Regions from separate parts of the Dactylosporangium sp. NPDC050588 genome, predicted to be linked through region 2. Evidence: riboswitches for the same ligand, from Rfam matches in the RefSeq annotation. Region 2 holds a riboswitch; each other region holds the start of a gene.
The links. A riboswitch is a leader RNA that binds a small molecule or an ion and turns the genes downstream of it on or off. The one in region 2 is predicted to bind cobalamin.
Positions count from the first base shown of each region.

Region 1: it holds a riboswitch for cobalamin, as region 2 does, so the genes downstream of both, AB0I21_RS26655 (ribonucleoside-diphosphate reductase subunit alpha) here and AB0I21_RS44725 (CbtB domain-containing protein) in region 2, are expected to answer to the same signal.
Region 3: it holds a riboswitch for cobalamin, as region 2 does, so the genes downstream of both, bluB (5,6-dimethylbenzimidazole synthase) here and AB0I21_RS44725 (CbtB domain-containing protein) in region 2, are expected to answer to the same signal.
Region 4: it holds a riboswitch for cobalamin, as region 2 does, so the genes downstream of both, metE (5-methyltetrahydropteroyltriglutamate--homocysteine S-methyltransferase) here and AB0I21_RS44725 (CbtB domain-containing protein) in region 2, are expected to answer to the same signal.

Region 1 covers NZ_JBFAJA010000039.1:54,987-61,953, forward strand. Annotated here, with positions in the region: gene AB0I21_RS26645 (beta-galactosidase) at 28-1,983, shown strand; gene AB0I21_RS26650 (DeoR family transcriptional regulator) at 1,985-2,566, shown strand; cobalamin riboswitch at 3,522-3,733, shown strand; gene AB0I21_RS26655 (ribonucleoside-diphosphate reductase subunit alpha) at 3,867-6,227, shown strand; gene AB0I21_RS26660 (ribonucleotide-diphosphate reductase subunit beta) at 6,269-6,967, shown strand, end outside.
Region 2 covers NZ_JBFAJA010000087.1:4,948-11,914, reverse strand. Annotated here, with positions in the region: gene AB0I21_RS44745 (helix-turn-helix domain-containing protein) at 1-290, shown strand, start outside; gene AB0I21_RS44740 (hypothetical protein) at 562-1,209, shown strand; gene AB0I21_RS44735 (hypothetical protein) at 1,188-1,592, opposite strand; gene AB0I21_RS44730 (hypothetical protein) at 1,665-2,264, shown strand; cobalamin riboswitch at 2,435-2,566, shown strand; gene AB0I21_RS44725 (CbtB domain-containing protein) at 2,603-2,818, shown strand; gene AB0I21_RS44720 (CbtA family protein) at 2,833-3,564, shown strand; gene AB0I21_RS44715 (helix-turn-helix transcriptional regulator) at 3,607-4,179, opposite strand; gene AB0I21_RS44710 (MFS transporter) at 4,239-5,633, shown strand; gene AB0I21_RS44705 (DUF6086 family protein) at 6,901-6,967, shown strand, end outside.
Region 3 covers NZ_JBFAJA010000018.1:121,461-128,427, reverse strand. Annotated here, with positions in the region: gene AB0I21_RS15075 (helix-turn-helix domain-containing protein) at 1-259, opposite strand, end outside; gene AB0I21_RS15070 (MBL fold metallo-hydrolase) at 331-1,068, shown strand; gene AB0I21_RS15065 (metallophosphoesterase) at 1,208-1,894, shown strand; cobalamin riboswitch at 1,982-2,186, shown strand; gene bluB (5,6-dimethylbenzimidazole synthase) at 2,224-2,844, shown strand; gene AB0I21_RS15055 (roadblock/LC7 domain-containing protein) at 2,894-3,400, opposite strand; gene AB0I21_RS15050 (hypothetical protein) at 3,397-3,735, opposite strand; gene AB0I21_RS15045 (S8 family serine peptidase) at 4,077-6,008, shown strand; gene AB0I21_RS15040 (hypothetical protein) at 6,078-6,967, opposite strand, start outside.
Region 4 covers NZ_JBFAJA010000071.1:44,006-50,972, reverse strand. Annotated here, with positions in the region: gene AB0I21_RS39830 (arylmalonate decarboxylase) at 41-784, opposite strand; gene AB0I21_RS39825 (TetR/AcrR family transcriptional regulator C-terminal ligand-binding domain-containing protein) at 781-1,338, opposite strand; gene AB0I21_RS39820 (DUF4437 domain-containing protein) at 1,423-2,316, shown strand; cobalamin riboswitch at 2,353-2,575, shown strand; gene metE (5-methyltetrahydropteroyltriglutamate--homocysteine S-methyltransferase) at 2,706-4,943, shown strand; gene AB0I21_RS39810 (helix-turn-helix domain-containing protein) at 5,106-5,324, shown strand; gene AB0I21_RS39805 (Clp protease N-terminal domain-containing protein) at 5,432-6,148, shown strand; gene AB0I21_RS39800 (caspase family protein) at 6,205-6,912, opposite strand.

The DNA of each region.
Region 1 (6,967 bases), on a different contig from region 2:
GGAGCGTTCACAGCCAGGAGTTGCAAGATGGACCAGCTTCAACCGTCGCCGCGGTTTCCCCGCGGTCTCGATGCCATCGCCTACGGCGGCGACTACGCCCCGGAGCAGTGGCCTGAGGAGGTCTGGGCCGAGGACGTCCGGCTGATGCGGCAAGCCGGTGTCAACCTGGTCAGCGTCGGCATCTTCAGCTGGGCGATGCTCGAGCCCGCCGAGGGGCAGTACACCTTCGAGTGGCTCGACAGGGTTCTGGAGCTCCTACATGCCAACGGGATCCGCGCGGACCTCGCCACGCCGACCGCGGCTCCACCGCCGTGGCTGACCTACCGCTATCCCGACGCGCGGCTCATCGACCGCGAAGGCCACGTCCTCGGACAGGGCGGCCGGCAGAGCTTCTGTCCCAGCTCGGCTGAGTACGCGCGGGCCGCCGCCACGATCACCGAGCAGCTGGGCCGCCGCTACGGCGAGCATCCGGCGGTCGCGCTGTGGCACGTCCACAACGAGTACGCCGGCGTGAACCCGCACTGCTACTGCCCAGGCTGCGCCGAGGCGTTCCGCGGCTGGCTGCAGGACCGCCACGGCGACCTGCCGACGCTCAACGCCGCATGGGGCACGACGTTCTGGAGCCAGCGCTACAGCGACTGGGCCGAGATCGAGCCGCCACACGCAGCGCCGACACCGGTGAACCCGGCGCAGCAGCTGGACTTCTTCCGGTTCTGCTCCGACGTCCATCTGGAGAACTTCCGGCGGGAGCGCGACATCCTGCGCGGCCTGTCGCCCGAGGTACCGGTCACCACCAACTTCATGATCGCCAACTGCAAGTGGGTCGACTACTGGAAGTGGGCCGGCGAGGTCGACGTGGTCGCCAATGACCACTACCTGCAGGCCGAACGCGACGATCCGCACATCGAACTGGCCATGTGCGCGGACCTGACGCGCAGCCTCGCCGGCGGAGCGCCGTGGATGCTGATGGAGCATTCCACGAGCGCCGTGAACTGGCAGCCCCGCAACATCGCCAAGCGGCGCGGCGAGCTGACCCGCAACAGCCTGGCCCACCTGGCCCGCGGCGCCGACGCGGTGCTGTTCTTCCAGTGGCGGGCCTCGCGGTTCGGGGCGGAGAAGTTCCACTCGGCGATGCTGCCGCACGGCGGAACCAGCACCCGGATCTGGCGCGAGGTCACCGAGCTCGGCGGACGCCTCGCCGGGCTGGACCGGCTGCGCGGCACCCGGGTCAAGGCCGACGTGGCGATCGTGTGGGACTGGGAGTCGTGGTGGGCCCTCGAGTTGGAATGGCGCCCGTCCGTGGACCTGGCATACCGCGAGCGGATCGAGGCGTACTACACGGCGCTGTGGAAGGCCCACCTCACCGTCGACTTCGTCCACCCAGAGGCGGCCCTGAGCAGGTACCCGCTGGTCGTCGTACCATCGCTGTACCTGACGACGGCCGCGGCGGCGAAGAACCTCGACGCATACGTCACCGGCGGGGGAACGCTGCTCGTGTCGTACTTCTCCGGCATCGTCGACGCGAACGACACCGTGCACGGGGATGCGCATCCGGGGGCGCTCCGCGACCTGCTCGGCGTGACAGTCGAGGAGTTCCTGCCGCTGCGGCAGGGCCGGCACATCGAGCTCTCGGACGGCACGGCCGCCGATGTGTGGGCCGAGGACCTCGTCGTCGACACCGCGGAGGTCGTGCTGACCTACTCGGACGGACCGGCGGCCGGAGGTCCGGCCGTCACCCGCAAAGCGCACGGAGGCGGCACGGCCTGGTACGTCTCGACCCGCCCGGACGCGGCCGGCCTCGAGCGACTGCTGGCCCGGATCCTGCCTCAGACAGGGCTCTCGGTCCGCCACGACGTGCCCGAAACGGTCGAGGTCGTGCGGCGCCCGCCGTTCGTCATCGCGATCAACCATGGCGAGCACGCCGCTGAAGTCGGCGGCCGCGTTGTCGAGGCCGGTGCGGTAACGGTGATCGAGGAGGCGTGAGGTGCTCATCGAGACGCGTCGCGCCGGGATCGTCGCGGCGACCCGCGAACTCGGCGGCATCGGCCTGCACGAGCTGAGCGAGCGCTTCGACGTGTCGATCCCGACGATCCGCCGGGACCTGGAGGTGCTCGCGGATCGCGGGCTGTTGCACCGGGTCCGCGGCGGAGCCATGCCGATCGGCGAGGAGCAGCCGGCACGGCCAGCGCATCGGCCGGCCCCGGACGAGGTCCAGGAGGCGCTGGGCCTCGTCCAGCCGGGCATGGCGGTCGGGATCTCGGGCGGCCCCAAGGCAGTGCGGCTGACGGAGCTGCTCGACGACGTCGCCGGCCTGACCGTGGTGACGCCGATGCCGATCGTCGCGGCCGCCGTGCGCAACGAGCGCACCACGGTCCTGCTGATCGGCGGAATCCGTACCCCCGGTGGCAGTCATGCCGGGCCCCAGACCGAACGGACGCTGCAGGCGCTGAATCTCGACATCGCGATCGTCCAGGTGCTGAGCCACCCGGCCCATGACACCCTCGCCGCCGCGACCGACCGGGCCTTGCTGGAGCGCGCCGCCCAGCGTGTGCTCCTGCAGCCCTGACCGCGCCGAACCTGTGCCCGTTCGGGGGTCGGGATGTTGGGCTTGCTGAGCGCCGAGGCATCGACCGAGGTCATGTCACAGCCGCCCGACTTGGCGTTGTACAGGACATGGTCGGCCGCAATCAGGGGGTCACCGCCCAGCTGTGCCAACTGGGCATACGCGGTTCGCTCGTCGAACCACCGACCCCGGGCCGAGGCGCCGAGGCAGGCCAAATGAACCAGCTCACCGACCACTTCGACGCCTGGCGACGCCATGACATCGCGGGCGTCCTGGCGACACTGACCGACGACTGCGTGATCATCGAGTGTTACGGGCCGACCTACCGCGGCCGACACCGCGTCGAGCAATGCCAACAGCACCGGCCTCGCCGCGCAGGCGCTGCGCGGCGCCGGCCGGCCGGTCGCCTGGCTCAAGGCCCGCGGATTCCTGCTCGGCCTGCAGGTGCGCTGCTCCGGCCCGGCCGCCGACCGCGGCGCGATCACCTACACGACGACCGGGTTCGACCCGGCCACCGCGATCCGCGCGACCGCGCAGGCCGTGCCCGGTCTGACCGGCGCCGGCTTCGCCACCCTCACCGCCGCCGACTCGCAGGCCGCGGCGCCGGGTTCACCGTCACCGGCACCCAGCGCTGGAGCCTCGCCTTCATCTGCCGGATCAACGGCAAGCCCACCGCCGCCACGGAGCCATGCGTCAACACCCCGCCGGCGTCGGCGTACTGGTCCTACTGGCACGCAGTGCCCGGCGGTGCCTGGAACTACAGCAGCCTCGGCGCCACCGGTTACGACCCCGCCATCGGTACCGTCGAGGGCTGGGCGTTCGGGTCCGGCGCCCCGCCCTCCGTCCCCGCGTGACCACGGCCGGGTCCGCCGGTGCCGGCCGGCGGACCCGGCTGTGAGCTACGGCACGACACGCCGACACAGGATCTGGTGTTGTGAATTCTCGCCCGCACCCATATATGGTGTCGCTTGCAGCTGGTTCGGCCGCGCTTCGGTGCGGTCGTGGCAACAGGGAACCCGGTGTGAGTCCGGGACTGCCCCGCAGCGGTGAGTGGGAACGAACGCTGTCATTGAGCACTGGACCGTGAGGTCTGGGAAGCGACGGCCAGTAGGTGACCGGAGACGGTCGCGCCCGCGAGTCCGAAGACCTGCCAGCGCACCGCGCGCCGAGGGCGGCGTGCGGTGGTCGGATGCCGCGTGGGACGGCTGACGCCATCGCCAGGTGCTCCTCGCGTGCGCCTTTCTGTGGCGGGCTTCCCCCTGCGTTCATCCGGTGGTGATGAGCAGGCGACGAGGGGGAGCACATGACGGTGACGCAGGACCAGGCGACGGCCGGGAAGGCGCCGGAGCAGCGCCGGCACGCGATGCAGGTCCGCAAGCGCAACGGCGACCTGGAGCCGGTCGACGTCAACAAGATCGTGAAGGCGGTCGAGCGATGGGTCGCCGACCTCGACGAGGTCGACCCGCTGCGGGTGGCGACGAAGACGATCAGCGGACTGTACGACGGGGCGACGACGGCGGAGCTGGACAAGCTGTCGATCCAGACGGCGGCGGAGCTGATCGGTGAGGAGCCGCAGTACTCGCGGCTCGCGGCGCGGCTGCTCGCGGCGTACGTCGACAAGGAGGTCCGCGGGCAGGGCGTGGCGAGCTTCAGCCAGGCGATCCGGCACGCGCACCAGCAGGGCCTCATCAGCGACGACACCGCGGCGTTCGTAGCCCGCAACGCCCGCAAGCTCGACGACGCCGTCGACGTCGACGGCGACCTGCGCTTCGAGTACTTCGGGCTGCGGACCGTCGCCGACCGGTACCTGCTGCGCCACCCTTCGTCGAGACTGGTCGTGGAGACCCCGCAGTACTGGCTGCTGCGCGTCGCGTGCGGGCTGTCGCAGACCCCGGGTGAGGCGATCGGTTTCTACCGGCTCATGTCGTCCCTCGCGTATCTGCCGAGCTCGCCGACGCTGTTCAACTCCGGCACCGCGCACACCCAGATGTCGTCGTGTTTCCTGGTCGACTCGCCCCGCGACGAGCTCGACTCGATCTACGAGCGCTACCACCAGGTCGCGAAGCTGTCGAAGTTCTCCGGCGGGATCGGCATCTCCTGGTCCCGGGTGCGCGGCCGGGGCGCGCTCATCCGCGGCACGAACGGCAAGTCCAACGGCATCGTGCCGTTCCTGAAGACCCTGGACGCGGGTGTTGCCGCCGTCAACCAGGGCGGCCGGCGCAAGGGCGCCGCGTGCGTGTACCTGGAGCCGTGGCACCCGGACATCGAGGAGTTCCTGGAGCTGCGCGACAACACCGGCGAAGAGGCCCGCCGCACCCACAACCTGAACCTCGCGAACTGGATCCCGGACGAGTTCATGCGCCGGGTCGAGGCCGACGCCGATTGGTCGCTCATCGACCCGTCCGACGCGCCGGAGCTGCCCGACCTGTTCGGTGCCGAGTTCGACGAGGCGTACCGCGTCGCCGAGAAGCACGCGGTGCGCACCGTCAAGGCCCGCGACCTGTACGGGCGGATGATGCGCACCCTGGCGCAGACCGGCAACGGCTGGATGACGTTCAAGGACCGCTCCAACGCGCTGTCGAACCAGACGGGCGCGCCCGGCAACACGATCCACCTGTCCAACCTGTGCACCGAGATCCTCGAGGTCAACAGCGACGACGAGACGGCGGTCTGCAACCTCGGCTCGATCAACCTCGGCGCGCATCTCACAGCCGGCGGCGTCGACTGGGACAAGCTGCGCACCACCGTCCGCACCGCCGTGGTGTTCCTGGACCGGGTCATCGACATCAACTACTACCCGTCGCAGCAGGCCGCCGCGTCCAACCCGCGGTGGCGGCCGGTCGGGCTCGGCCTCATGGGACTGCAGGACGCGTTCTTCACGCTGCGGCTGCCGTTCGACTCCCCCGCCGCCCGCGAGCTGTCGACGCGGGTGCAGGAGGAGATCTACCTCACCGCCCTGGAAGCGTCGGCGGACCTGGCGGAGCGGTTCGGGCCGCACCCCGCGTACGCCGAGACCCGCGCCGCCGGCGGCGAGCTGCACCCGGACCTGTGGGGCGCGCCCACCGAGGGTGAGCGCTGGGCCCTGCTCCGTGAGAAGGTCGCGGCGAGTGGGTTGCGCAACTCGCTGCTGATCGCGATCGCGCCGACCGCGACGATCGCGTCCATCGCAGGGTGTTACGAGTGCATCGAGCCGCAGGTGTCCAATCTGTTCAAACGCGAGACCATGTCGGGTGAGTTCCTGCAGATCAACACGTACCTGGTGCGGGAGCTCAAGGCCCGTGGGCTGTGGACCGCGGCGATCCGCGAGCAGATCAAGCGCGCCGAGGGCTCGGTGCAGGACGTCGCCGACCTGCCCGATGACGTGCGCGAGCTGTACCGCACCGCCTGGGAGCTGCCGCAGCGGGCCCTCATCGACCTGGCCGCCGCGCGGGCCGCCTACATCGACCAGTCGCAGTCGCTGAACCTGTTCCTGGCCGCGCCCACCATCGGCAAGCTCTCCTCGATGTACCTGTACGCCTGGAAGAGCGGCCTGAAGACCACCTACTACCTGCGGTCCCGGCCCGCGACCCGCATCCAGCAGGCCACGGTCTCCCTCGTCGCGCCGCCCGCCGAGGCCGTCGCCTGCTCCCTGGAAAACCCCGAGTCGTGCGAGGCCTGCCAGTGACCACCATCCCCGAACCCCGTCTCGGCGCCGACATCCGGCCGATGCTGCTCGACCCCGGCATGGACCTCACGCTGCGGCCGATGCGGTACCCCCAGTTCTTCGACCGGTTCAAGGACGCCATCAAGAACACCTGGACCGTCGAGGAGGTCGACCTGCACAGCGACCTCGCCGACCTGCCCAAGCTCTCCCCCGCCGAACGGCACCTCGTGTCCCGGCTCGTCGCGTTCTTCGCCACCGGCGACACCATCGTCGCCAACAACCTGGTCCTCAACCTGTACCAGCACATCAACAGCCCGGAGGGACGCCTGTATCTCTCCCGGCAGCTGTTCGAGGAGGCCGTGCACGTCCAGTTCTACCTGAACCTCCTGGACACATACGTCACCGACGACGCCGAACGGACCGCGGCGTTCGCCGCCGTGGAGAACATCCCGTCGATCGCGCGCAAGGCCGAGTTCTGCTTCCGCTGGATCGACTCCCTCGGCGACCTGCACGAGCTGAAGACCCGCGACGACCGGCGCGCGTTCCTGCTCAACCTGGTCTGCTTCGCCGCCTGCATCGAGGGGTTGTTCTTCTACGGCGCCTTCGCCTACGTGTACTTCCTGCGCTCCCGCGGGCTGCTGCACGGCCTCGCGTCGGGAACGAACTGGGTGTTCCGCGACGAGTCGATGCACATGGCGTTCGCGTTCGACGTCGTCGACACGGTACGGGCAGAGGAACCCGACCTGTTCGACTCCCAGCTG
Region 2 (6,967 bases):
CCGCCCTGGCCGACCCGAGCCGGCGGGGGATCCTCGCCGCGCTCGCGGCCGGGGGGCCGGCCACCGCCACCCAGCTCGCCGGGCAGCTGCCGATCACCCGGCAGGCGATCGCCAAGCACCTGGGCCTGCTGGCCGAGGCGGGCCTGGTGGTCGCCGAGCCGGGCGAGCGGCGGCGGGTCCGGTTCCGCCTCGACTCGGCGTCGATGAAGGTGGCGCAGCAGTTCCTCGCCGCCCTGGCCCGGGACTGGGACGGGCCGCTGCTGGCCCTGCGGGACCGGCTCGACGGCTGAGCGCCGTACCGGACAAAGACCACATTCGGGACCGAACGGTTTGGGTCGGGAATCGACTCCGGCCGGGTGTGCGAGTGGCTGGTAACGTCCAGACGTGGATCTGCTGAGGGTGGAACACCGTCACGTAGAATTGGCCGACGTCGACTTCTCGGGTCGCTCGTTCGACACGTTCGGTGCCTATGGCGGGACATTTCTGCGATGTAACTTCTCGGAAACTTCTTTCGGAAGGTTCAGCGTCGGCCATCAGGGCCAGACGCGATTCGTCGACTGCGTGTTCCACCGCACGAGGTTCCCGCTGGGCAACACGTACCTCGGCGACGCGCGCTTCGAGCGCTGCCTGTTCGACGGTGCCCGGATCCGGGAGCTTGACACCGAATGCGCGGAGTTCGTGGAATGCGTGTTTCGTGGCCGGGTGTGGCACACCGTATTCAACGGCGCTCCCGGCGGGGCGGACGGCGGTCCGGTCCGCGCCCGCAACGAATGGCGCGGCAACGACTTCACCGACGCGGACCTCGTCGACGTGGACTTCCGCGACATCGACCTGCGTGCGCAGCGCTGGCCCGCCGACGGGGCGGAGTACGCGCTGATCGACGACGTCGACGCGCGGGCCGCGGCGGCCGTCGACGCCATCCACACGGCGCCGGACGGCACGTGGCCGGAGCCGGCGCTGGCCGTGCAGGCGATCGAGTTCGCCCGCACCGGCCGGCCGCGCGACCCGAACGGGTTCGTGCTGCTGCGGCGCCGCGAGCTCGGGCACCGGCTCCCGCCGGAGGTCCGCGAGCAGCTGTGGACCCTGCTGGTGTCCGGCTACAAGAACGACAAGGACGACCGGCTCGGGTCCGACCACACCGACGGCCGGCTGGGGTCCGACCACACCGACGACCGGCTCGTGACCGGCTACACCGACGACCAGGAGTAGAGCGCCCGCCCCTGCGCGACCGCGGACCTGGCCAGCCCGGCGAGCGCGACGAGCCGCCCGGCCTCCCAGTCCTCCAGCAGGAACCGGTCCGCGTAGCCGCGGATCTGCCCCTCCTCCAGCCGGGTGAGGGTGTCGACGAGCTCCGCGTTGATCCGCACCGTCCACGGGCCCAGGAACTCCGGGTCGTCGGCGCCGCGCAGCGGCTCGTCCCGGCCGAACTCGCTCGGATCCCGCCCGTCGATCTCCGCGGCGAACTCCTCGACCTCCAGGATCCAGCCCTTGCAGTCGACATACGGCCAGTCGTTGCCGGCCGGACCCAGATCGAGGTCGAGCGCCGCCAGCTCCTGCTCGGTCGCGGCGAAGTAGTCCATCATCACGCCCACTGACCGACATTATCGCGACCTGTCGATCCCGGCAGCACTCGGCCGCGCTCACCCGCGAGCTATCCTGCCGGCATGGACGCGCTGCGGCTGCACCGGGCGGAGCTGGAGAACCTGGCCGGCGGGGAGGAGGTGCGGGCCGCCGTCCACTGCCGGACGGCGTTCGGCGGCGAGCGGCCGCGGCGCTCGCGGCAGGAGCTGGAGCACCTGGTGGCCGACGTCCCGGCCGAGGTGCGGGACGCGGCGGTGGCGGCCCTGCGGGACGCACCGGACGCGGATCCGGAGCAGGCATGGGAGCGCGTCGTCGCCGTGCTCGTCGGCGCCGACTCGGTCATCCGGGTCGACGTCGACAAGGCGATCGGCGGGTACGCCGTCACCGGCCCCGACGACTCGTGCGCGGCCCGCCTGGACCGGGGTATCCGGGACGCGACGATGGTCCACTGTGTCGTCACGGACCGGCGGCTGGTCCTCGCGGACATGGACGACGACCTGCGCGGTTTCCGGCTGCGGGCGGCGGTGCCGCGCACCGCCGTGCTGCGGGCCCGCCGCGACGGCAGGTTCCTCCAGCGCGGCCGGGTCGTCGTCGACTTCGCCGACCTGTCGCAGCTGGCGCTGCTCACCGGCGTCTTCGGCACGGGCCGCGCCGACGCGCTCGTGGCCGCGCTCGCCGGATAGGACCGGCCGCCAGCACGCGTCGGCCACCGGCGCGACGGACCGCACAAGGTCGGCACCCACCTCGTCGCCCTCACCCCGACCGAGAACTTGATCACCCTCCCACTGGGCGCCGGCCGTCCTGACCAGCGGGGCGGCGCCCGATTCCCGTGCCCGGATCGGCCGTTCGATTGACACGCTGGTACGCCGTCCGTACCGTCCGAAACATACACGTGACAGTGAACGGAAGCCGGTGCAAGCCCGGCACGGTCGCGCCGCTGTAACCACGCAGGTGGGAGTCAGACCCGGGCACGGTCACGACAACGCTCGATGGGACGCGAAATCCCGCAGGAGGCTGCATCATGGCATCGATCTCGGCTCTTCCCACCCCGGCCACCGCACCGGCCCCGATCCCGCTGCGGCAGATCCTGCCGTGGGCCACGTTCGGCGTCGTCCTCGCCGTCGTCCTGCTCTACTTCGTCGGCGCCGAGCAGGGCATCACCTCGGTCGTCTCGGGTTCGACGGTGCACGAGTTCGTCCACGACGGCCGGCACCTGCTCGGCTTCCCCTGCCACTGAGCCGGGGCGCCAGCATGTTGAATGCCCGGACGCTCCTGGTCCGCGGCATGATCACCGGCCTGGTCGCCGGTGTCGCCGCGTTCCTGTTCGCCTACCTGTTCGGCGAGGGCCCGATCAACGACGCGATCGCGTTCGAGGAGGTCCACGCCACCGACCATGAGCACGGGCCGGTCAGCCGGACCGTGCAGAGCACGCTCGGCCTGGCCACCGCCTCGGTCGTGTACGGCGTCGCCATCGGCGGCCTGTTCGCCATCGCGGTCGCGGTCACGCTCGGGCGCATCGGCCGGATCAGCGCCCGCGCCACGGCCGCGATCGTCGCCCTCGCCGGGTTCGTCGGGGTGGCGCTCGTGCCGTTCCTGAAGTACCCGGCGAACCCGCCCGCGACCGGCAACCCCGACACGCTGCAGCAGCGGACCGGCCTGTACTTCCTGATGATCGTCATCGGGGTCGCCGCCGTGCTCGGCGCGATCGTCGTCAGCCGGTCGCTGCAGCCGCGCTTCGGCACGTGGAACGCGACGATCCTCGCGGTCGTCGGCGCCGCGACCGTCGTGGGTGTCGCGATCGCGATGCTGCCGGCGGTCAACGAGGTGCCCGACGGGTTCTCCCCGGTGCTGCTGTGGCGGTTCCGGCTCGCGTCGCTCGGCACCCAGGCGGTCACCTGGGCCACGCTCGGCCTGCTGTTCGGCTACCTCACCGAGCGCAGCCAGCGCCCGGTCGTGGCCGACGCGCACCCGGTCGCGGTCTGATCTGTTCGTTGCTGAAGGCGGTGGGGCGTTGCCCCGCCGCCTTCACTGCTTCCCTCTCGCGCGCACCCGCGCCTTCTCCCCCTGGGGCCCGAACATGTGCAGGACCTCGACGGTGTGCTCGCCGGCGGGGCCGAACCAGTGCGGCGTGCGGGTCTCGAACTCGGCGACCTCCCCCGGCCGCAGCGTCAGCTCCTGCCCGCCGAGGATGAGCCGCAGCTCGCCGGCGAGGACGTACAGCCACTCGTAGCCCTCATGGGTGACCAGCCTGGGTTCGCCGGGTTCGAGCACCTGCTTGAACACCCGCACCGGTCCCGGGTAGCGCGTCAGCGCGACGACCACGCTGCCTCTCCGGTTTCGCTGGGGCTTCAGGTGTACGCGGGGATCCCCTGTCGCCGGTGCCCCCACCAACTGGTCGAGGGCCACCTGATGCGCCTGGGCCAGCGGCAGCAGCAGGTCGAGCGTGGGGCGGCGCTTCCCGGACTCGAGCCGCGACAGCCCGCTGACGGAGATGCCGGTCCGCGCCGACAGCGCCTCGAGGGTCAGCCCCCGCCTGCGGCGCAGGTCCCGCAGCCGCGGCCCGATCCCGTCGATGAGCCGCTCCACCTCGGCGTCCATTTTGCAATCTTCGCAAATTCTCTGCGGCCTGTACGGGGTGCGCGCCGATCATCGTGGCCATGGACACCACACGGCGCTGGACCGTTCTCGCCATCTGCTCGACGAGCCTGTTCCTGGTCGGGCTCGACACCACGATCGTCAACGTCGCCCTGCCGTCGATCGGCGACGGCCTGCACGTCGGCACCCGCGGCCTGGAGTGGACCGTCGACGCGTACACCCTGGCCCTGGCGAGCCTGCTCATCTCCTCCGGCGCCCTCGCCGACCGCTTCGGCCGTCGCCGGATTTTCCAGATCGGCCTGGTCGTCTTCGCCCTCGCCTCGGTGGCGTGCGCGGCCGCGCCGTCCCTCGGGTGGCTCGTCGCCGCCCGCGTCGTGCAGGGCGTCGGCGGCTCGATGCTGAGCCCGGTCGCCCTCGCGATCGTCGTCAGCGTCATCACCGACCCGAAGGAGCGCGCCCAGGCGATCGGCGTGTGGGCCGCGATCTTCGGCGCCAGCATGGCCGCCGGCCCCGTCGCGGGCGGCGCGCTCGTCTCCGCCCTCGGCTGGCGGTCGGTCTTCTGGGTCAGCGTGCCGCTCATCGCCGCGGTCCTGGTCCTCACCGCCGTGTACGTGCCGGAGTCCCGGTCCCCGCAGCCCCGCCCGGTGGACGTGCCCGGGCAGGTGCTGCTGGTCGCGCTGGTCGGCGGGTCCGTGTCCCTGCTCATCGAGGCGCCGCACGCGGGCTGGACCGCTCCGGTTTCGGTCTGCCTGTCGGCGGTCACCCTGGCCGCCCTTGCCGGGTTCGTGGTCACGTCCCTGCGCCGCCGGTCGCCCCTGATCGACGTCCGCCTCTTCCGCCACGCCCCCTTCACCGCCGCCGTCCTGGGCGCCGTCGTGCTCTTCGCCGGTCTCAACCTGACGCTGCTGCTGAGCACGCTTTACCTGCAGCACACCCGCGGCCTGTCACCCGCCGCCGCGGGGCTCGTCACGCTGCCGATGGCCCTGGCGGCGACGGTGTGCGCGCCGCTGTCCGGCTACCTCGTCGGCCGCGCGGGCCCGCGCCCGCCGCTGCTCCTCGCGGGCGCCTTCGTCCTGGCCGGCGGACTGTGCCTGGTCAGCCTGTCCGACGTCACCGCCCTGCCGGTGCTGCTGTTCGCGTTCCTGCTGCTCGGCGTCGGCATCGGCTTCGCCAACACCCCGATCACGAACACCGCCGTCGCCGCCCTCCCACCGTCCCGCTCGGGCGTCGCGGGCGGCATCACCTCCACGGCCCGCCAGTTCGGCGCGGCCCTCGGAATCGCGGTTGCGGGCGGCCTGGTCGCGTCGTCCTCCCCCGCGGGCCTGCCCGCCGCGTCCCGCCCCGGCTGGCTCCTGGTCGCCACCTGCGGCGCCGTCCTGCTCGCCGTCGCCAGGCTCTCCCCCACCCCGCGAACCACCCCACAACCCACTACACGCCCCGCCACCAGCCACGCGTAGGACGCGTCACCGCACCGCCCCACGCCCGACCACCAATTACCTGCAACCGATTACCAGCAATCGACTACCAGGAATCGTCGGAAGGAGCCGTCACCAGCAGCAGTGTCCGCATGCCCCGGCGATCGGGAGCATAGGGATCGCTCTGACCATCGTCGCCTGGGTTGGCGTCGGGTTGGACCTCGATCTCGTAGAGCGGGGCCTCGGCGCGGTAGATCCCCCGGCGGTCGCTCACGTGTTCGGCAAAGTCCAGGCCGAGACGGTCGGCGACGATGCGAGCCAGTTCGGCGGGTGTTCGCGCCGTAGGTGTCGTAGATGGTCATGGTCGGGCCGCCACTTGCCCGTCGCCGAAGGTCGCCCCGGCGCGGCTACACGGCCCCTTGGTCACACGGCTATGGTGCCGTACGGTCCGGCATCCCGACATGCCGTCATCGGCCGCGGGTTCCGCAGCGGGCGCAGTCACGCAACAGGACCGGTCACCAGCCACTCGCCGTGCGGTGGCTGTCGACGAGGCAACTGCCTGCTGGTGACCGTCAGCACGGATCTCGACGGTCACCGGCAGGCAGAGCTTGTCCTCCTCGAGACGCACCTTCGCGTGGATCCCGTCGGCCCACCCGTAGACGTGGCCGGCCTTGGTTGTTGGCGCCTCCGCTCTGCCAGACCACTCTCCCACCGAAATGCCTGGCGACCGCAGCAATGCCACCGTCTGCGCCACAGCGCCGGCGGACGCCGACAGTTAGGCTGTCCAGGGCGGAGCCGCCCCCGTTGACAAGGGCGAACGGCCACCGCCGGCTCAGCCGTCTGGAACGAACGGCCACTTCAGCCGGGCGAAGCGCTCGGCCGGGGATCCAGCGACGCAGCAGCGCCACCGTCAGCACGGCGAAGGCCGCCGGATGACCGACGGCGCCTCGGCGTAGCCGGCGAGGGCGAGGCGGGTCAGACGGCCGATCACCTCGGGGTGGCCGCCGGGCAGACGGGCGACGGCACCGACACCGCCGGCGCCGTCGTGCTGTACCTGTGCCGGTCGCGGCCGGCGCGCCGGAGCCGATGGGCTTCACAGTCTGCGGCTCGTCGTCCGCGGCGGGGTGGCTACTGCCCACTGAGAGCGTGTTGGGAAGCACTCGATCTTGGTTGGCGCATCCGCGAGGTCGTCGGCGTTTGATGCCTGGGGGCGGTCGAATGGCTGGCAACGGCGTCATCCGACTCTCATCGGTGCAGGCTGGAATCCGGTGCCAGCCATCACACGTGTCGGGCCTGGGATCATGGCGCGGTGAGTCAATACTTTCAGGTCGGCGATCTCGTGCTGTGGAATCCGGCCCAGACTGTCGCGCTACTGT
Region 3 (6,967 bases), on a different contig from region 2:
GGATGCCGGGCGCGACCGGCGCGCCGCCGGGCACCCGCCAGCCGGGCACGACGACGACGCCGGCGGTGTCGAGGGCGTCGAGGTCGTGCGGGGCGGTGAGGGCGATGCCGGCGGTCGTCGTCAGCGGGCCGGGGTGCTCCCCCGCGGTCCGCACGTCGAAGGCGTCCGCGACGCCGAACACCCGGGGCGCCACGGCGACCTCCAGCATCGGCGCGCCGTCGCCGATGAGCACCCCGACCGTCGTCGCCGAGCGCGTCATGGCTCGATCGTATCGGAGGATGGCGTTCCAGCCACTGCCGGCGGGCACCGGGACCGGGGAAGGTGAAGCCCATGACGATACAGTTCCAGCGGTTCGGCGGCCCGACGGTGGTGTTCGGCGTCGGTGGCGTCACGTTCATCACCGACCCCACGTTCGACCCGCCCGGGCAGTACCCGCTCGGCAGCCGCGTGCTGACCAAGACCGAGCCCGCCGCCGGCACCCCCGACGACGCCGGCGCCGTCGACGTCGTGCTGCTCTCGCACGACCAGCACCCCGACAACCTCGACACCCTCGGTCGTGCGTTCGCGGCATCGGTACCGGTGGTGCTCAGCACCCCGGCGGCGGCCGCCCGCCTGGGCGGCCAGGTCACCGGCCTGGAGCCGTGGTCCCACACCGACCTGCCCCGGCCCGGCGGCGGCCACGTGCGGGTCACCGCCGTCCCCGCGCGGCACGGCCCCGACGGCACCGAGCACCTCACCGGCCCGGTCACCGGGTTCGTCCTGCACGGCGACGGCCTGCCGACCGTCTACGTCAGCGGCGACAACGCGTCGCTGGACGTCGTCGCCGCGGTCGCGGCGCGCTTCCCGTCCGTCGACGTGGCGATCCTGTTCGGCGGCCGGGCCCGCACCGCCCTGCTCGGCGACGCCGACCTCACCCTCGGCGCGGCGGGGATGCTGGCGGCGGCCAGGCTCCTGGACGCGAAGACCGTGGTGCCGGTCCACGTCGACAGCTGGGCCCACTTCACCGAGGGCATCGCCGACGTCCGCGCCGCCTTCGAAACCGCGGGCAGCGCACACCTGCTGCGGTAGCCACGAACCCCCGCGGGCAATGCGCACCCGCCACGGGACCGCCACGGGCAACGCGCACCCGCCGCAGGCGCCGCGGGACCGTCGCGGATGGCGCGCGCCCGCCGCGGTAGCCGCGCGCCGGCCGGGGTAACCGGCAGGGGTGCTCATCGCCCACCTCAGCGACCTCCACCTCGGCGCGCAGCCGACCGACCGGTTCGACCGCGTCATCGCGTACATCGGCAGCCTCCGCGAACCGGTGGACGCCGTGCTCGTCACCGGCGACGTCGCCGACCACGGACTCGACGCCGAATACGCGGCGTTCGGCCGCCTCCGGAAGCTCGGTGTGCCCGTCCTCGCGGTGCCCGGCAACCACGACGACCCGGCCGCGTTCCGGACCGACCGCGCCGAGACCGTGGCGGGGGTGCTGTTCGCGCTGTGCGACTCGTCGGTGCCCGGGCACGCCGAGGGCTGGCTCGACGACGGCACCCTCCGGTGGCTCGACGGCACCCTCGCTGCGGCGGCGGGCACGCCCGCGTTCGTGTGCTGCCATCATCCGCCGGTGCCGGTGGGCAAGCCCGCCGCGGACCAGGTCCGCCAGCTCGGCGCCGGGCGGCTCGCCGACGTCCTCCGCCGCCACCCGGACGTGCTCGCCGTCCTGTGCGGGCACGTCCACAGCGCCGCCGTCGGCACGTTCGCGGGCGTGCCCGTGCTCGCCGCGCCGGGCGTCGAGTCGACGATGGTGCTGCCGTGGGAGCCCGAGGACCGGCCCGAGCCGCCGCCGGCGCTCGCGTTCCACCTCGTCGAGGACGGCCGGCTCACCACCCACTACCGGCTCTGCGTGCCCTGAGCCCCGACGGGCCGCGAATGCCGCGGACTGAGCCCCGACGGGCCGCTATTGCCGCGGCCCGGCCGGGCCGCCGCGTATGCTGCCGGACGGCACGAACTGAAGCGAGGTGCCCCGGGCGACCGGGGAGAATCGGGAAGCCGGTGTGAATCCGGCACGGGCCCGCCGCGGTGATCGGGGAGCTGCCGTCCATGCGCACCAGCGGTGCGCGGTCACTGGCCTCAGGGCTGGGAAGGCGGACGGTGCAGGCGTTGATCCGAGAGTCCGAAGACCGGCCTCGCGGCCACCGGCCGTCCCTGACGGGCGGCCACGAGCAGCGGGAGCCTGCCCTGATGAGCACCGACCTGTACGACGTCGTGCACCGCCGCCGCGACGTGCGCGGCCAGTTCACCGGCGCGCCGATCCCCGGCGACGTCCTCGACCGCGTGCTGGGCGCCGCCCACGCCGCGCCGAGCGTCGGCCTGTCCCAGCCGTGGGACTTCGTCCTCGTCCGCGACCCCGCCCTGCGCGGCGCCTTCCACGACCACGTCCGCACCGAGCGCGACACGTTCGCCGCGACGCTGGACGCCGACCGGGCCGCGGCCTTCGCCCGCATCAAGATCGACGGCGTGCTGGAGGCGACCCTGTCCGTGGTCGTCACGTACGACCCCGGCCGCGGCGGCCCGGCGGTCCTCGGCCGGCACGCGATCGCCGACGCCGGCCTCTACTCCGTCTGCCTCGCCATCCAGAACCTGTGGCTGGCCGCGACCGCGGAGGGGCTCGGCGTCGGCTGGGTGTCGTTCTACCGCGAGCCGTTCGTCCGTGAGCTGCTGGGCGTCCCGGCCGGCATCCGCCCGGTCGCGTGGCTGTGCCTGGGCCCGGTGACCCACCTGGAGTCCGTCCCCGACCTGGAGCGGCACGGCTGGCGCCGCCGGGCCCCGCTCGCCGACGCCGTGCACCACGACCGCTGGTAGCCGGCGCCGCGTGGGGCGGGCACGGTGCCGGGCGGGACCGGGGCGGGGCTCAGAGCAGCGCGGCGAGCTGCTGGCAGGTCGGGCGGGCCTCCAGGTGCAGGCGGGCGACGTTGAGCCCGTCGCTGCCGAGCACCGCGAGCAGCGTGCTGCCGTCCACGGCGTACACGGTGAAGTAGCCGCCGTCGTTGCGCATGGTCGCGTCCCGGAACGGTGACTGCCCCAGCACCAGCGCCACCTGCCGGCCCAGGCCGAACGTCGTCGCCGCGAGCGCGGCCGCGTCGTGCGGCTCGGTGCCTCCGCCGGCGTCGTACGCGCCCAGGTCGTAGGTGACCAGCAGGCCGTCGACGCCGGCGAGCACGCTGCCGCGGACCCCCGGCACGCGCAGGCGCAGGTCCGCCATCGCGGCGCGCACCGGGGACAGAGCGGCGTCGAGCGGCTCCGGCCGCGCGCCCAGCCGCGGCGGCTGCAGCTGGCCGACGCCGCCCCCGGGCTCGAGGCTCTCCCTGCGCGGCAGGCCGTCGGCGTCGGGGGCGCCGCCGAAGAAGCCGGACGTCACAGTTCGAGGCCCTCTTCGATGGCGCGCAGCTGGTGGCGGGCCAGCGCGAGGTTGGCGCGCGCCTTCGCGAGCGCCACGTACAGGAACAACCCGTGACCGTTGCGGGAGTGCAGCGGCCGGATGATGTGGTACTGGCTGTCGAGCGTGATGAGGATGTCCTCGATCGGCTCGCCGAGACCGAGCATCTCGATGGTGCGCAGCTTCGCCCGCACGACGTCGGTGTTGCCGGCCGCGGCCACCGTGATGTCGAAGTCGGCGCCGCCGCCGAGGGTGCCCAGCGTCATGCCGCTGGTGTAGTCGACGAGCGCGACCGCGAACGCCCCCTCGATGTTCATCGCGCTCTTCAGCGCGACGTCCAGGTTGTTGCTCAAATCCGTGCCTCCTGAGCTGGTGCGGGTGCCGCGGCCAGCCTCGCACGAAGCGATCTTTCGCCGCACTCTTCGACGCAGCTTTTAGCCGGACGGCTCATGGCCGGCTGACTTCTCAACCGATCCACCGGTCACTGCCGGTGAGCGCGCGCAACTCATAAACAGTTTTGACGGCGCAGATCGTCGACGTCTGTTCACCGGGGTGACCTTCGCCGGTCGCGTCCTCCTACCTTCTGCTCCAGCCCTCCGGGGTCGGCGTCAACCGGACCCGGCCACGGAGCTGGCATCCCCTCGGAGGAGGTCTCACCGTGTTCCACCGAATTACGGCGGCCGGCGTCGCGCTCGTGGCGGGGCTGGCCGGCGCCTTCGCGGCGGCCGCGCCGGCGGCGGCCGTCGCGCAGGGCGCGATCCTGTACGCGGACAGTCCCGACGCGGTGGCGGGTCGCTACATCGTCACGCTGAAGGACGGCTCCACCGCGATCGCCACCCAGGCCCAGCGGCTCACCGGCAGGTTCGGCGGGCAGACCCGGCACGTGTTCGACAGCGTGCAGCGGGGCTTCTCGGCGAACATGTCCGTGCAGCAGGCGCAGCGGCTGGCCGCAGACCCGGCCGTCGCGTCGGTCGAGGCGGTCCAGCGCATCACCGTCCTCGACACCCAGAACAACCCGCCCAACTGGGGCGACGACCGCATCGACCAGCGGAGCCTGCCGCTGAACCAGTCGTTCACCTACGCGGCGAACCCGGGCCAGGGCGTCACCGTGTACGTGCTGGACACCGGCCTCAACGCGAGCCACACCGAGTTCAGCGGCCGGGTGAAGCAGGGCACCGACATCGTCGACGGGGACAGCAACCCCGCCGACTGCCACGGCCACGGCACGCACGTCGCGGGCACCGCCGTCGGCACCACGTACGGCATCGCGAAGAAGGCGAACCTCGTCTCGGTCCGCGTCCTGAACTGCCAGGGCTCCGGCACCAACGACGACCTGATCGCGGGGATCAACTGGGTGCGCACCAACGCCCAGAAGCCGGCGGTCGCGAACTACTCGATCGGCTGCGGCAGCCGGTGCAGCAGCCAGGCCATGGACAGCGCCGTGTCGAGCCTGATCAGCTCGGGCGTGCAGTTCGTGCAGGCGGCCGGCAACAACGGCGACGACGCCTGCTACTACAGCCCGCAGGGCGTCGCCGCGGCGATCACCGTCGGCAACAGCAACAGCTCCGACGCCCGCAACAGCACCAGCAACTACGGCTCGTGCCTGGACCTGTTCGCGCCGGGGACGAGCATCGTGTCGGCGTCGTACTCCAGCAACACCGGCAGCGCGACGATGACCGGCACCTCGATGGCGTCGCCGCACGTGGCCGGCGCCGCCGCGCTGTACCTGGGCGCGAACCCGAACGCGACGCCGGCGCAGGTCCGCGACGCGCTCGTGAACAACGGCACCACCGGGAAGATCACCAGCGCGGGGAGCGGCTCGCCCAACGTGCTGCTGTACACGGCGTTCATCGGCGGCGGCACGCCGACCGACCCGGCCGTGACCAACCCGGGCGACAAGAGCTCCGTCGTCGGCCAGCAGGTCGACGTGCAGGTCCAGGGCAGCGGCGGCACCACGCCGTACACCTGGAGCGCGTCCGGCCTCCCGGCCGGGCTGTCCATCGGCGCGTCGACCGGTCGGATCACCGGCAGCGCGACGACGGCGGGCACCTCGAACGTCACGGTGACCCTGAAGGACGCGGCGAACAAGACCGCGTCGACCCAGTTCACCTGGACGGTCACCACCGGTGGCGGCGGCTGCACACCCTCGCAGCCCGTCGGCAACGGTGGCTTCGAGAACGGCACGTCGCCGTGGACCTCGACCGCGAACGTGATCGGCACGTGGTCGCAGTACCCGGCGCGCAGCGGCACCCGCAACGCGTGGCTCAACGGCGGCGGGCGGGTGCAGACCGACACCGTCTCGCAGCCCGTGGCGGTCCCGTCCGGCTGCACGACCGTGCAGCTGCGCTTCTGGATCCGCATCACCACCGCGGAGACCGAGAACCTGGCCTACGACAAGCTGACCGTCACCCTCGGCAGCACCACCGTGGCCACGTACACGAACCTGGACAAGACCAACGGGTACGTGGAGAAGGTCATCGACGCGAGCGCGTTCGCGGGGCAGACGGTCACGCTGAAGTTCAACGGCGTCGAGGACTGGTCGCTGCAGACCAGCTTCGTCCTCGACGACGTGTCGATCAGCGCCTCCTGAAAGCCGGCCGGGCGCCCGCCGACATCGGGCGCCCGGTCACCGTCCGGGGGTGGGAGTGATCAACGAGGCTCACTCCCACTCCCATCGCATGCCGACGATGCCGGGGGGTACGTCGGACGCGACGACGTGGGCGCCGTGGGTCGAGCCGATCCACGTCTCCCACACGCCCTGGTCCGGCGCGTTGAGCGCGCGGCGTTCGAACCGCCGGCAGCGCGCCGGCACCGCGTCGTGGTCGAACTGGACCTGCAGCACGTACTCGGTGACCGGGGTCGAGAAGCCCCGGTAGTAGTTGTCGGTCGCGGAGAGCGAGTCGCTGCGGTACTGGTACTCCAGCACCACCGTCTCCCCCTGCGCCAGCATCCGGTCGAAGATGATCTCCGCCGCGACGAGCCCGCCGGCGTCGGACCGGACCCGGCCGATGCGGCAGTTGCGGATCGCGCTGACGGTCACCTTCGCGGCCGGGTCGTCGGTGAGGAAGACCGCGACGGTGCGGGAGACCCGGTCGATGTTGGCCCGCAGCACCTGCCGGCAGGTCAGGCCCAGCTCCTGCCGCTGGGGCCCGACGACGTACAGGTCGTGCAGGCTCAGCCTGGTCAGCTCGTGGTACATCCACCGGTCGAGCTCGCCGACCATCTTGGCCACGCTGGTGCCGTCGCTGAACAGCCGGTCGACGTCGATGGTGCCCGGCGGCTGGCTCAGCCAGCGCCCCCGCGGGCGGCGCGGCCCGAGCTGCACGATCAGCGACTCCTCGGGCAGCGCCAGGATCTGCTCGAGCAGCCGGACGGCCTTGAGCGACTCGGGCCGCTCGGGGCGGCTGCGCCCCCGCCGCCAGTAGCTCAGCGTGGTGATGCTGACGCTGACACCCTTGCTGGCGAGCTGCTGCTGGATCTCGTCGAGGCGGATGCCGCGGTCTTCGATGGCGAGGTGCAGCGCCGCGGAGAACGGGCCGGTGCGCAGCG
Region 4 (6,967 bases), on a different contig from region 2:
CTGCCCGAGGAGGTCTGCGGCGGACGTGAAGTCCTGCCGGTCAGTGGGAGCGGAGCAGGCGGCCCGCGCCGGGGAGCTGGTCGGCGAGGCCGTGGGAGCGCAGGGCGTGCCAGAGGGTGGCGGCGTTGATGGCGATGACCGGCTTGCCGAGCTCCTCCTCCAGGGTGTCGGCGAGGGCGACGAACGACAGGTTGGTGCCGACCTGCACGATCGCGTCGACGTCCGGGGCGTCGAGCTCGGCGACGACGGCGCGGAGGTGTGCGGAGGGGACGCGGGCGATGTTCGTCGCGGTCGGGCAGCGCAGGCCGGTGATGGCGGCGACGTCGAACCCCGCCTCGGTGAAGAACCGGCCCACTTCGCGGTCGGCGATCGGCTGGTACGGCGAGAACACCGCGATCCGGTGGCAGCCGAGCTCCCGCAGGGCGGCGCGGCACGAGCTGGCGCCGGTGGTGACCGGGAGGCCGGTGCGGGCGCGCAGACGGTCCTCGAACGCGGCGTTGCCCTCCACGCCGCCCCAGAACGTCTCGGCGGACATGCCCATGACCATGCGGTCGGGCTCGGCGGTGAGGACGTCGCGCACGGCGGTGTCGATGGAGGCGCGGATCTGGACCAGCAGCGCCTCGAAGCCGGCGTCGTCGCCCATCGCGGGGTTCGGGATGTGCATGGAGCCGGCGCGGAACGCCACCCCCGGCACCCGGGCGCTCCAGTAGTCGTGCTCGACGACGGTGTTGGTGCTGGGGACGATGACGCCGAAGACGGCGCGCGGCCCGACGGCGTTGGTCATGCGGTCAACTCCTGACAGACGACGGAGACCATGCGGTGTGCCCGCGCGCGGGCGGCGGGGCGGTCCAGCAGCAGCGCGTCGAGCAGGAGCGGCGAGACGATCGCGGCGACGGCGTCCTCGCGGTCCTTCGCCGAGGCGCCCGCGGCGCGCAGCACGGTGTGGAACGGCGCCAGGAGGTCGGTGACGTAGCGCTGGCGCAGCGGCACCGCCGCCGGGTCGGAGGCGGCGGCGACGACGAGGGCCTGCAGGAACGCGCCGACGGGCCGGTCGCGGAGCCGGTCGCACAGCTGGTCGACGGCGGCGTGCAGGTCCTGCGCCGGCTCGCCGGTCGGCGCGCCGGGCGGCAGCGGCGCGACGTCGATCAGCGCGGCGAGCACCGCGCCGGGCGAGGGCCAGTGCCGGTAGATGGTCGACCGGGACACGCCGGTGACCTGGTGCAGCCGCTGCGCGGTCAGCGCCGCCGCACCCTCGGCCAGGAGCAGCTCCAGGGCCGCGGTCAGCACGACGGTCTCGGTGTCGGAGGTGGGGCCGGCGGGTCGGCCAGGTCGGGTCACGAGCGTTGACGGTACACCTTGTACGCGAAACTATTAAGCGATACATTCCGCACCGGAAACTGCTGCCGAGCCTGGAGGCACACCATGCGCCCGCACGTGGAGATCGTCGACGAGCGTGACCTGATCTGGCACCTCGCCGAGTTCCAGCACGCCACCGGCACCGCCGAGCAGCGCAACCTCAGCTACGACGAGGAGGACGGGTCGGCCTCGCTGAAGGTCCGCTTCACCGGCGACTGGTCGCGGCCCGCCGGCGTACACGACGCGGACACCGAATGGTTCGTGCTGTCCGGACAGGTCGTCATCGGCGACACCGTCCTCGGGCCGGAGGGCTACTGGACCGCGCCCGCCGGCGTGTGGACCCCGCCGGTCACGGCGGCTGCCGGCACGGAGATCCTGCTGTTCCGCGAGTACGGCGACTGGCACTTCCACCCTGAGACCAAGGACCGCGAAACCGTGCGTCCCGACCAGAAGCTCGTCGTGCTCGACAGTGCCCGGATGCCGTGGATCGACGTCAAGGACGGCTCCCCGATGCGCTTCGACCTCGGCGGCACGCCGGTGCCGGGCCTGTTCATCAAGCTGCTGCACCGCGACGAGAAGACCGGCTTCTACACCCGGCTCATCAAGGCCAAGCCCGGCTGGCGGGAGGTGCCGCTCGCGCACCACCCGTGCTCCGAGGAGGCGTACTGCCTCGACGGCGGCTTCGACTACAACTTCGGCAAGATGTGGCCCGGCACGTACTTCTGGCGTCCGCCGCTGATCCGCCACGGCGACTTCACCGCCGACGCCGAGGCCGGCTGCACGTGGATCGTGCGCTCCGACGCGGACCTCGTCGACTGGTACACCGACAACGCCCGCGTCCAGATGCACGGCGACGCCACCAACTGGGGCGAGGGCTTCCCGCACAGCGCCGCGCCGCGGTTCATCGAGCCGGTCCGCTCCCGCAGCATCGGCCGCTGGAGCGACCCCACGCACCAGTGACGCAGCCGACACCCGCTCCCGCGGCGGTGCGTATGTATGGTGATGAGTGCAGCTGGTTCGGCCGGTCCTCCGGGACCGGCCGTGGCAACAGGGAATCCGGTGCGAATCCGGGACTGCCCCGCAGCGGTGAGTGGGAACGACCGCCGTCATTGAGCACTGGGCCGCAAGGCCTGGGAAGCGACGGCCAGTAGGCGACCCTGGACGACATCCAGGGTCACGCCCGCGAGTCCGAAGACCTGCCAGCGCACCGCGCGCCGCCCGGCGTGCGGTGGTCGGAGGCCGCGCGGGACGGCCGACGCCATCGACCGGCCCACGCGGCGCGCCGCCGTGCGGCCGGTGGCGTCCCCCCGTGCCAGTCCGGCCGTCGTGACTGTGCACCGAGGGGACACATGAGCACCACATTCGGGCTGAGCACCGTGCTCGGCTACCCACGCATCGGCGGAAACCGCGAGCTGAAGCGGGCCGTCGAGGCCTACTGGGCCGGCACCATCGACGAGGACACCCTGGAGCGCACGGCGGCGACGCTGCGCGCCGACGTGTGGCAGACGCTGCGCAACGCCCGCCTCGCGGCGATCCCGTCGAACACGTTCTCCTACTACGACCACGTCCTCGACACCGCCGTCGCGGTCGGGGCGACACCCACGCGGTTCACCGCGCTCGGGCTGTCGAAGCTCGACACGTACTTCGCCATGGCCCGCGGCGTGGACGCCGAGCCGGCGCTCGAACTGACGAAGTGGTTCGGCACCAACTACCACTACCTGGTGCCGGAGATCGGACCCGACACCGTCTTCGCCGCCGACCCGGCCAAGGCGCTGCGGGAGCACGCCGAGGCCCGCGCCCTGGGCGTCGAGACCCGGCCGGTGCTGGTCGGACCGGCCACGTTCCTGCTGCTGGCCAAGGGCGACGACCCGTTCGCCCGGCTCGACGACCTGGTCGGCGTCTACGCCGAGATCCTCGCCGCCCTCGCGGATGCGGGTGTCTCGTGGGTACAGCTGGACGAGCCCGCCTACGCCACCGACCGCGGCCCGGACGAGATCGCCGCGCTGCGCCGCGCCTACGCCCGGCTCGGCGCGCTCAGGGCCCGGCCCGAGCTCTTCGTCGCCACGTACTTCGGCGAGATCGGCGACGCCCTGCCGGCCCTGCTGGACACGCCGGTCGAGGCGATCGGCCTCGATCTCGTCGCCGGCCCCGGCAACCTCGACCGGCTCGCGGCCGCCGGCCCCCTCGGCGGCAGGACGATCGTCGCGGGGCTCGTCGACGGCCACAACGTCTGGCGCACCGACCTGCGCGCCGCGGTCGCCGCCGGGGCGGTCGTCGCCGGCCTGGCCGACCACGTGGCGGTGTCCACGTCCTGCTCGCTGCTGCACGTGCCGGTGGACCTGTCCGTCGAGACCCGCCTCGACCCGGGCCTGCACGAGCGGCTCGCGTTCGCGCGGCAGAAGGTCGACGAGGTCGTGCTCCTCGGCCGCGCGCTGCGCGACGGCACGGCGCACCTGCCCGCGCCGCTGCCCCCGCCCCCGGCGGCGTGGCGGCACGACGAGGTGCGGGCCCGGCTCGCCGCCCTCACCGCCGCGGACCGGCGGCGCGGCGACTCCACCGCCCGCGCCGCCCGCCAGCAGGAACTGCTCGGGCTGCCCGACCTGCCGACGACCACGATCGGCTCGTTTCCGCAGACCGCCGAGCTGCGCGGGGCCCGCGCCGCGCTGGCCGCCGGCACCCTCGACGACGAGGGCTACGCCGCGCTGATGCGGGCCGAGATCCGGCGGGTCGTCCAGTTGCAGGAGGACCTCGGCCTGGACGTGCTCGTGCACGGCGAGCCGGAGCGCAACGACATGGTGCAGTACTTCGCCGAGCAGCTGTCCGGGTTCGCCGCCACCGGGCACGGCTGGGTGCAGTCGTACGGCTCCCGCTGCGTCCGCCCGCCGATCCTGCACGGCGACGTGGCCCGCAGTGCGCCGATGACGGTCGGGTGGGCCACGTTCGCCCAGTCGCTGACCACCAGGCCCGTCAAGGGGATGCTCACCGGCCCGGTCACCATCCTCGCGTGGTCGTTCGTCCGCACCGACCAGCCGCTCGCCGCCACCGCCGACCAGGTCGCGCTCGCGCTGCGCGGCGAGTGCCGGGACCTCGAGGCCGCCGGGATCCGGGTGATCCAGGTGGACGAGCCGGCGCTGCGCGAGACGCTGCCGCTGCGCCGGGCGGCACAGGGGGCGTACCTGGACTGGGCGGTCGGCGCGTTCCGGCTCGCGACCAGCGGCGTCGCCGACGACACACAGATCCACACCCACCTGTGCTACTCCGAGTTCGGCGACGTCATCACCGCGATCGACGCCCTCGACGCCGACGTCACCAGCATCGAGGCGTCCCGGTCGAAGATGGAGGTCCTCGACGACCTCGCCGCCGCCGGGTACCGGCGCGGCGTCGGACCCGGGGTGTGGGACATCCACTCGCCGCGGGTGCCGTCGCGGGAGGAGATGGCCGAGGCGCTGCGCCACGCGGTCGCGGCCGTCCCGGCCCGGCGGCTGTGGGTCAACCCCGACTGCGGCCTGAAGACCCGCGGCTACGCCGAGGTCGAGGCGTCGCTGCGGCATCTCGTCGCGGCCGCCGCCGAGGTCCGCGCCGGCTGAACTCCGTGCCGTGGCACGTGCCGGCGCCTCAGGTCGGGGTCGGCACGTGCCGTCGGCGTTTGCGGCGTCGGTACCGCGTAGCCCGGCGCACTGCAGGCAATCGTCCACGGGCAGCGTCAGCACATGTTGACGATTTCCGCGGCGTCAGCTTATGCTGACGGTATGACCGTGATTGACGAGCTCGGTCGCGCCGCGCACGACAGCGACCACGACGTCGCGCTGCGGGCCGTCGCCCGGCTGCGCCGCCTGACCGAGCAGCTGGAGGCCGAGCGGGTCGCCGCCGCCCGCCGGGACGGCTGGTCGTGGCAGGACATCGCGCTGCGCCTCGGCGTCACCAAGCAGACCGTGCACCGCAAGCACCGCAGCACCGGCGACGACTGATGCGCCGCCGCTTGTCGACCGCGAACGCCGATCGCCATCACCGATCGCCATCACCGATCGCCATCACCGATCGCGTCGTCATCGCGTCGTCGTCGCGAGGAGGCCTGATGTTTCGTGGTAGCCACCCCGACCTGCGCTGGACCGTGGCCCGCGCCGTGCTGCGGGCCCGCGAGCTCGGCCACCCCCGCACCGGCAGCGAGCACCTGCTGCTCGCGCTCACCACCGGCACCGACGAGGTCGCCGCGGTGCTCGCCCGGCACGGCGCGACCGAGCCCGCGGTCCTCGACGCCGTTCGCCGGGCCGCGCCGCTCGGCGCCGGCGTCGCCGACGACCGCCAGGTCCTCGCATCGCTCGGGCTCGACGTCGACCGGCTCCTCGAGGGTGCCGCCCCGGCGGCCCTCGACCGGGTCACCTGGCGGGAGCCGCTGCTGCCCCTCGGCGCGGCCAAGTCGCGGCGGTGGTGCGCACAGATGCGGCCGCCGATGGGACTCGACGCACAGGCGGCCTTCGAGGCGTCGCTCCGGCTCGCCCTCGCCCGGCGCGAGCGGGACCACCGCACCGAGCATCTCGCGTTCGCACTCACCGCGCTCGACCCCGGCGCCGCCTGGACGCTCGACACCGCCGGCGTGGACATCGCCGGGCTCCTCGCCGACCTCGGCCGGTCCTTCCCACCGCCGCGGCGCAACCTGATCCTCCGCGCGGACCGCCGCCTGTGGCACCGTTCGCGCCGCAACGACCTCGTCACCCGGTACCAGCGGACGACCGGCCGCACGGCCACCTCACCCGGCGTTCTCCTCGCCGTCATTGCCGGTCAAACGATGTAACGACCCATTCGGTCATCGCTGCTTACAGGGTGAGACGGCTGACCGCCCGCCGGCGTTCAGCCTGGCGCCGCCTGGTTGCGCACCAGTGCGAGGGAGCCGATGGTGTTCGACCCGCGCTGCTGCGGGCTGGGCAGGGACCTGGCCCGCATGGCCGCGCACAGCGGGTCGTAGATGTCGCCCAGCTCGAGCAGGTCCCCCGCGTCTGGCAGGCCGCCGCGCAGGATGTTCAACAGCTCACCGGTGAAGGCCGAGTTCCGCTCACCCTCGGGCGCGTGCGCGAGCCGCGTCGCCGAGGTGGCGGTCAGGATGTACGTGCCCTCGATGTCGACCATGCCCGCGGCGACGTCGCCGGGCCGGCCGCCCATGTGCCGCAACGCCATGCCGGAGAAGCAGCAGTCGAGCACCAGCACGGTGTTGACCGCGCTGCTGTCGAGCAACGCCTGGCGAAGCTTGTCGTACTGCAGCGCGGTGTACGGAACGCGGGAGCTCCTGGTCGCCGCCAACCCGAGGTACAACTGGGCATCGGAGCCGATCAGACCGTGCCCGGCGAAGTAGACCAGCACCGTGTCCTGGACCGGCTCGATCAGCTCGTGCACCTGCGCGGCCACGTCGAGGGCCGGGTCGAGGATGCGATGGATGCGGGCCGGGTCGAATCCGCCCCGCAGCGGATCCCCGAGCACGGCGGCCAGGTCGTCGATGTTGTTGACGACACTGGGAATGGGGGGCAGGTCGGGATCCAGGTATTGCGCCGCGCCGATGAGCACCGCGGTCGACTCGTGGATCTGCGGAAGGCGCGCCGCCCGCCGCCCGAAGGTGCCG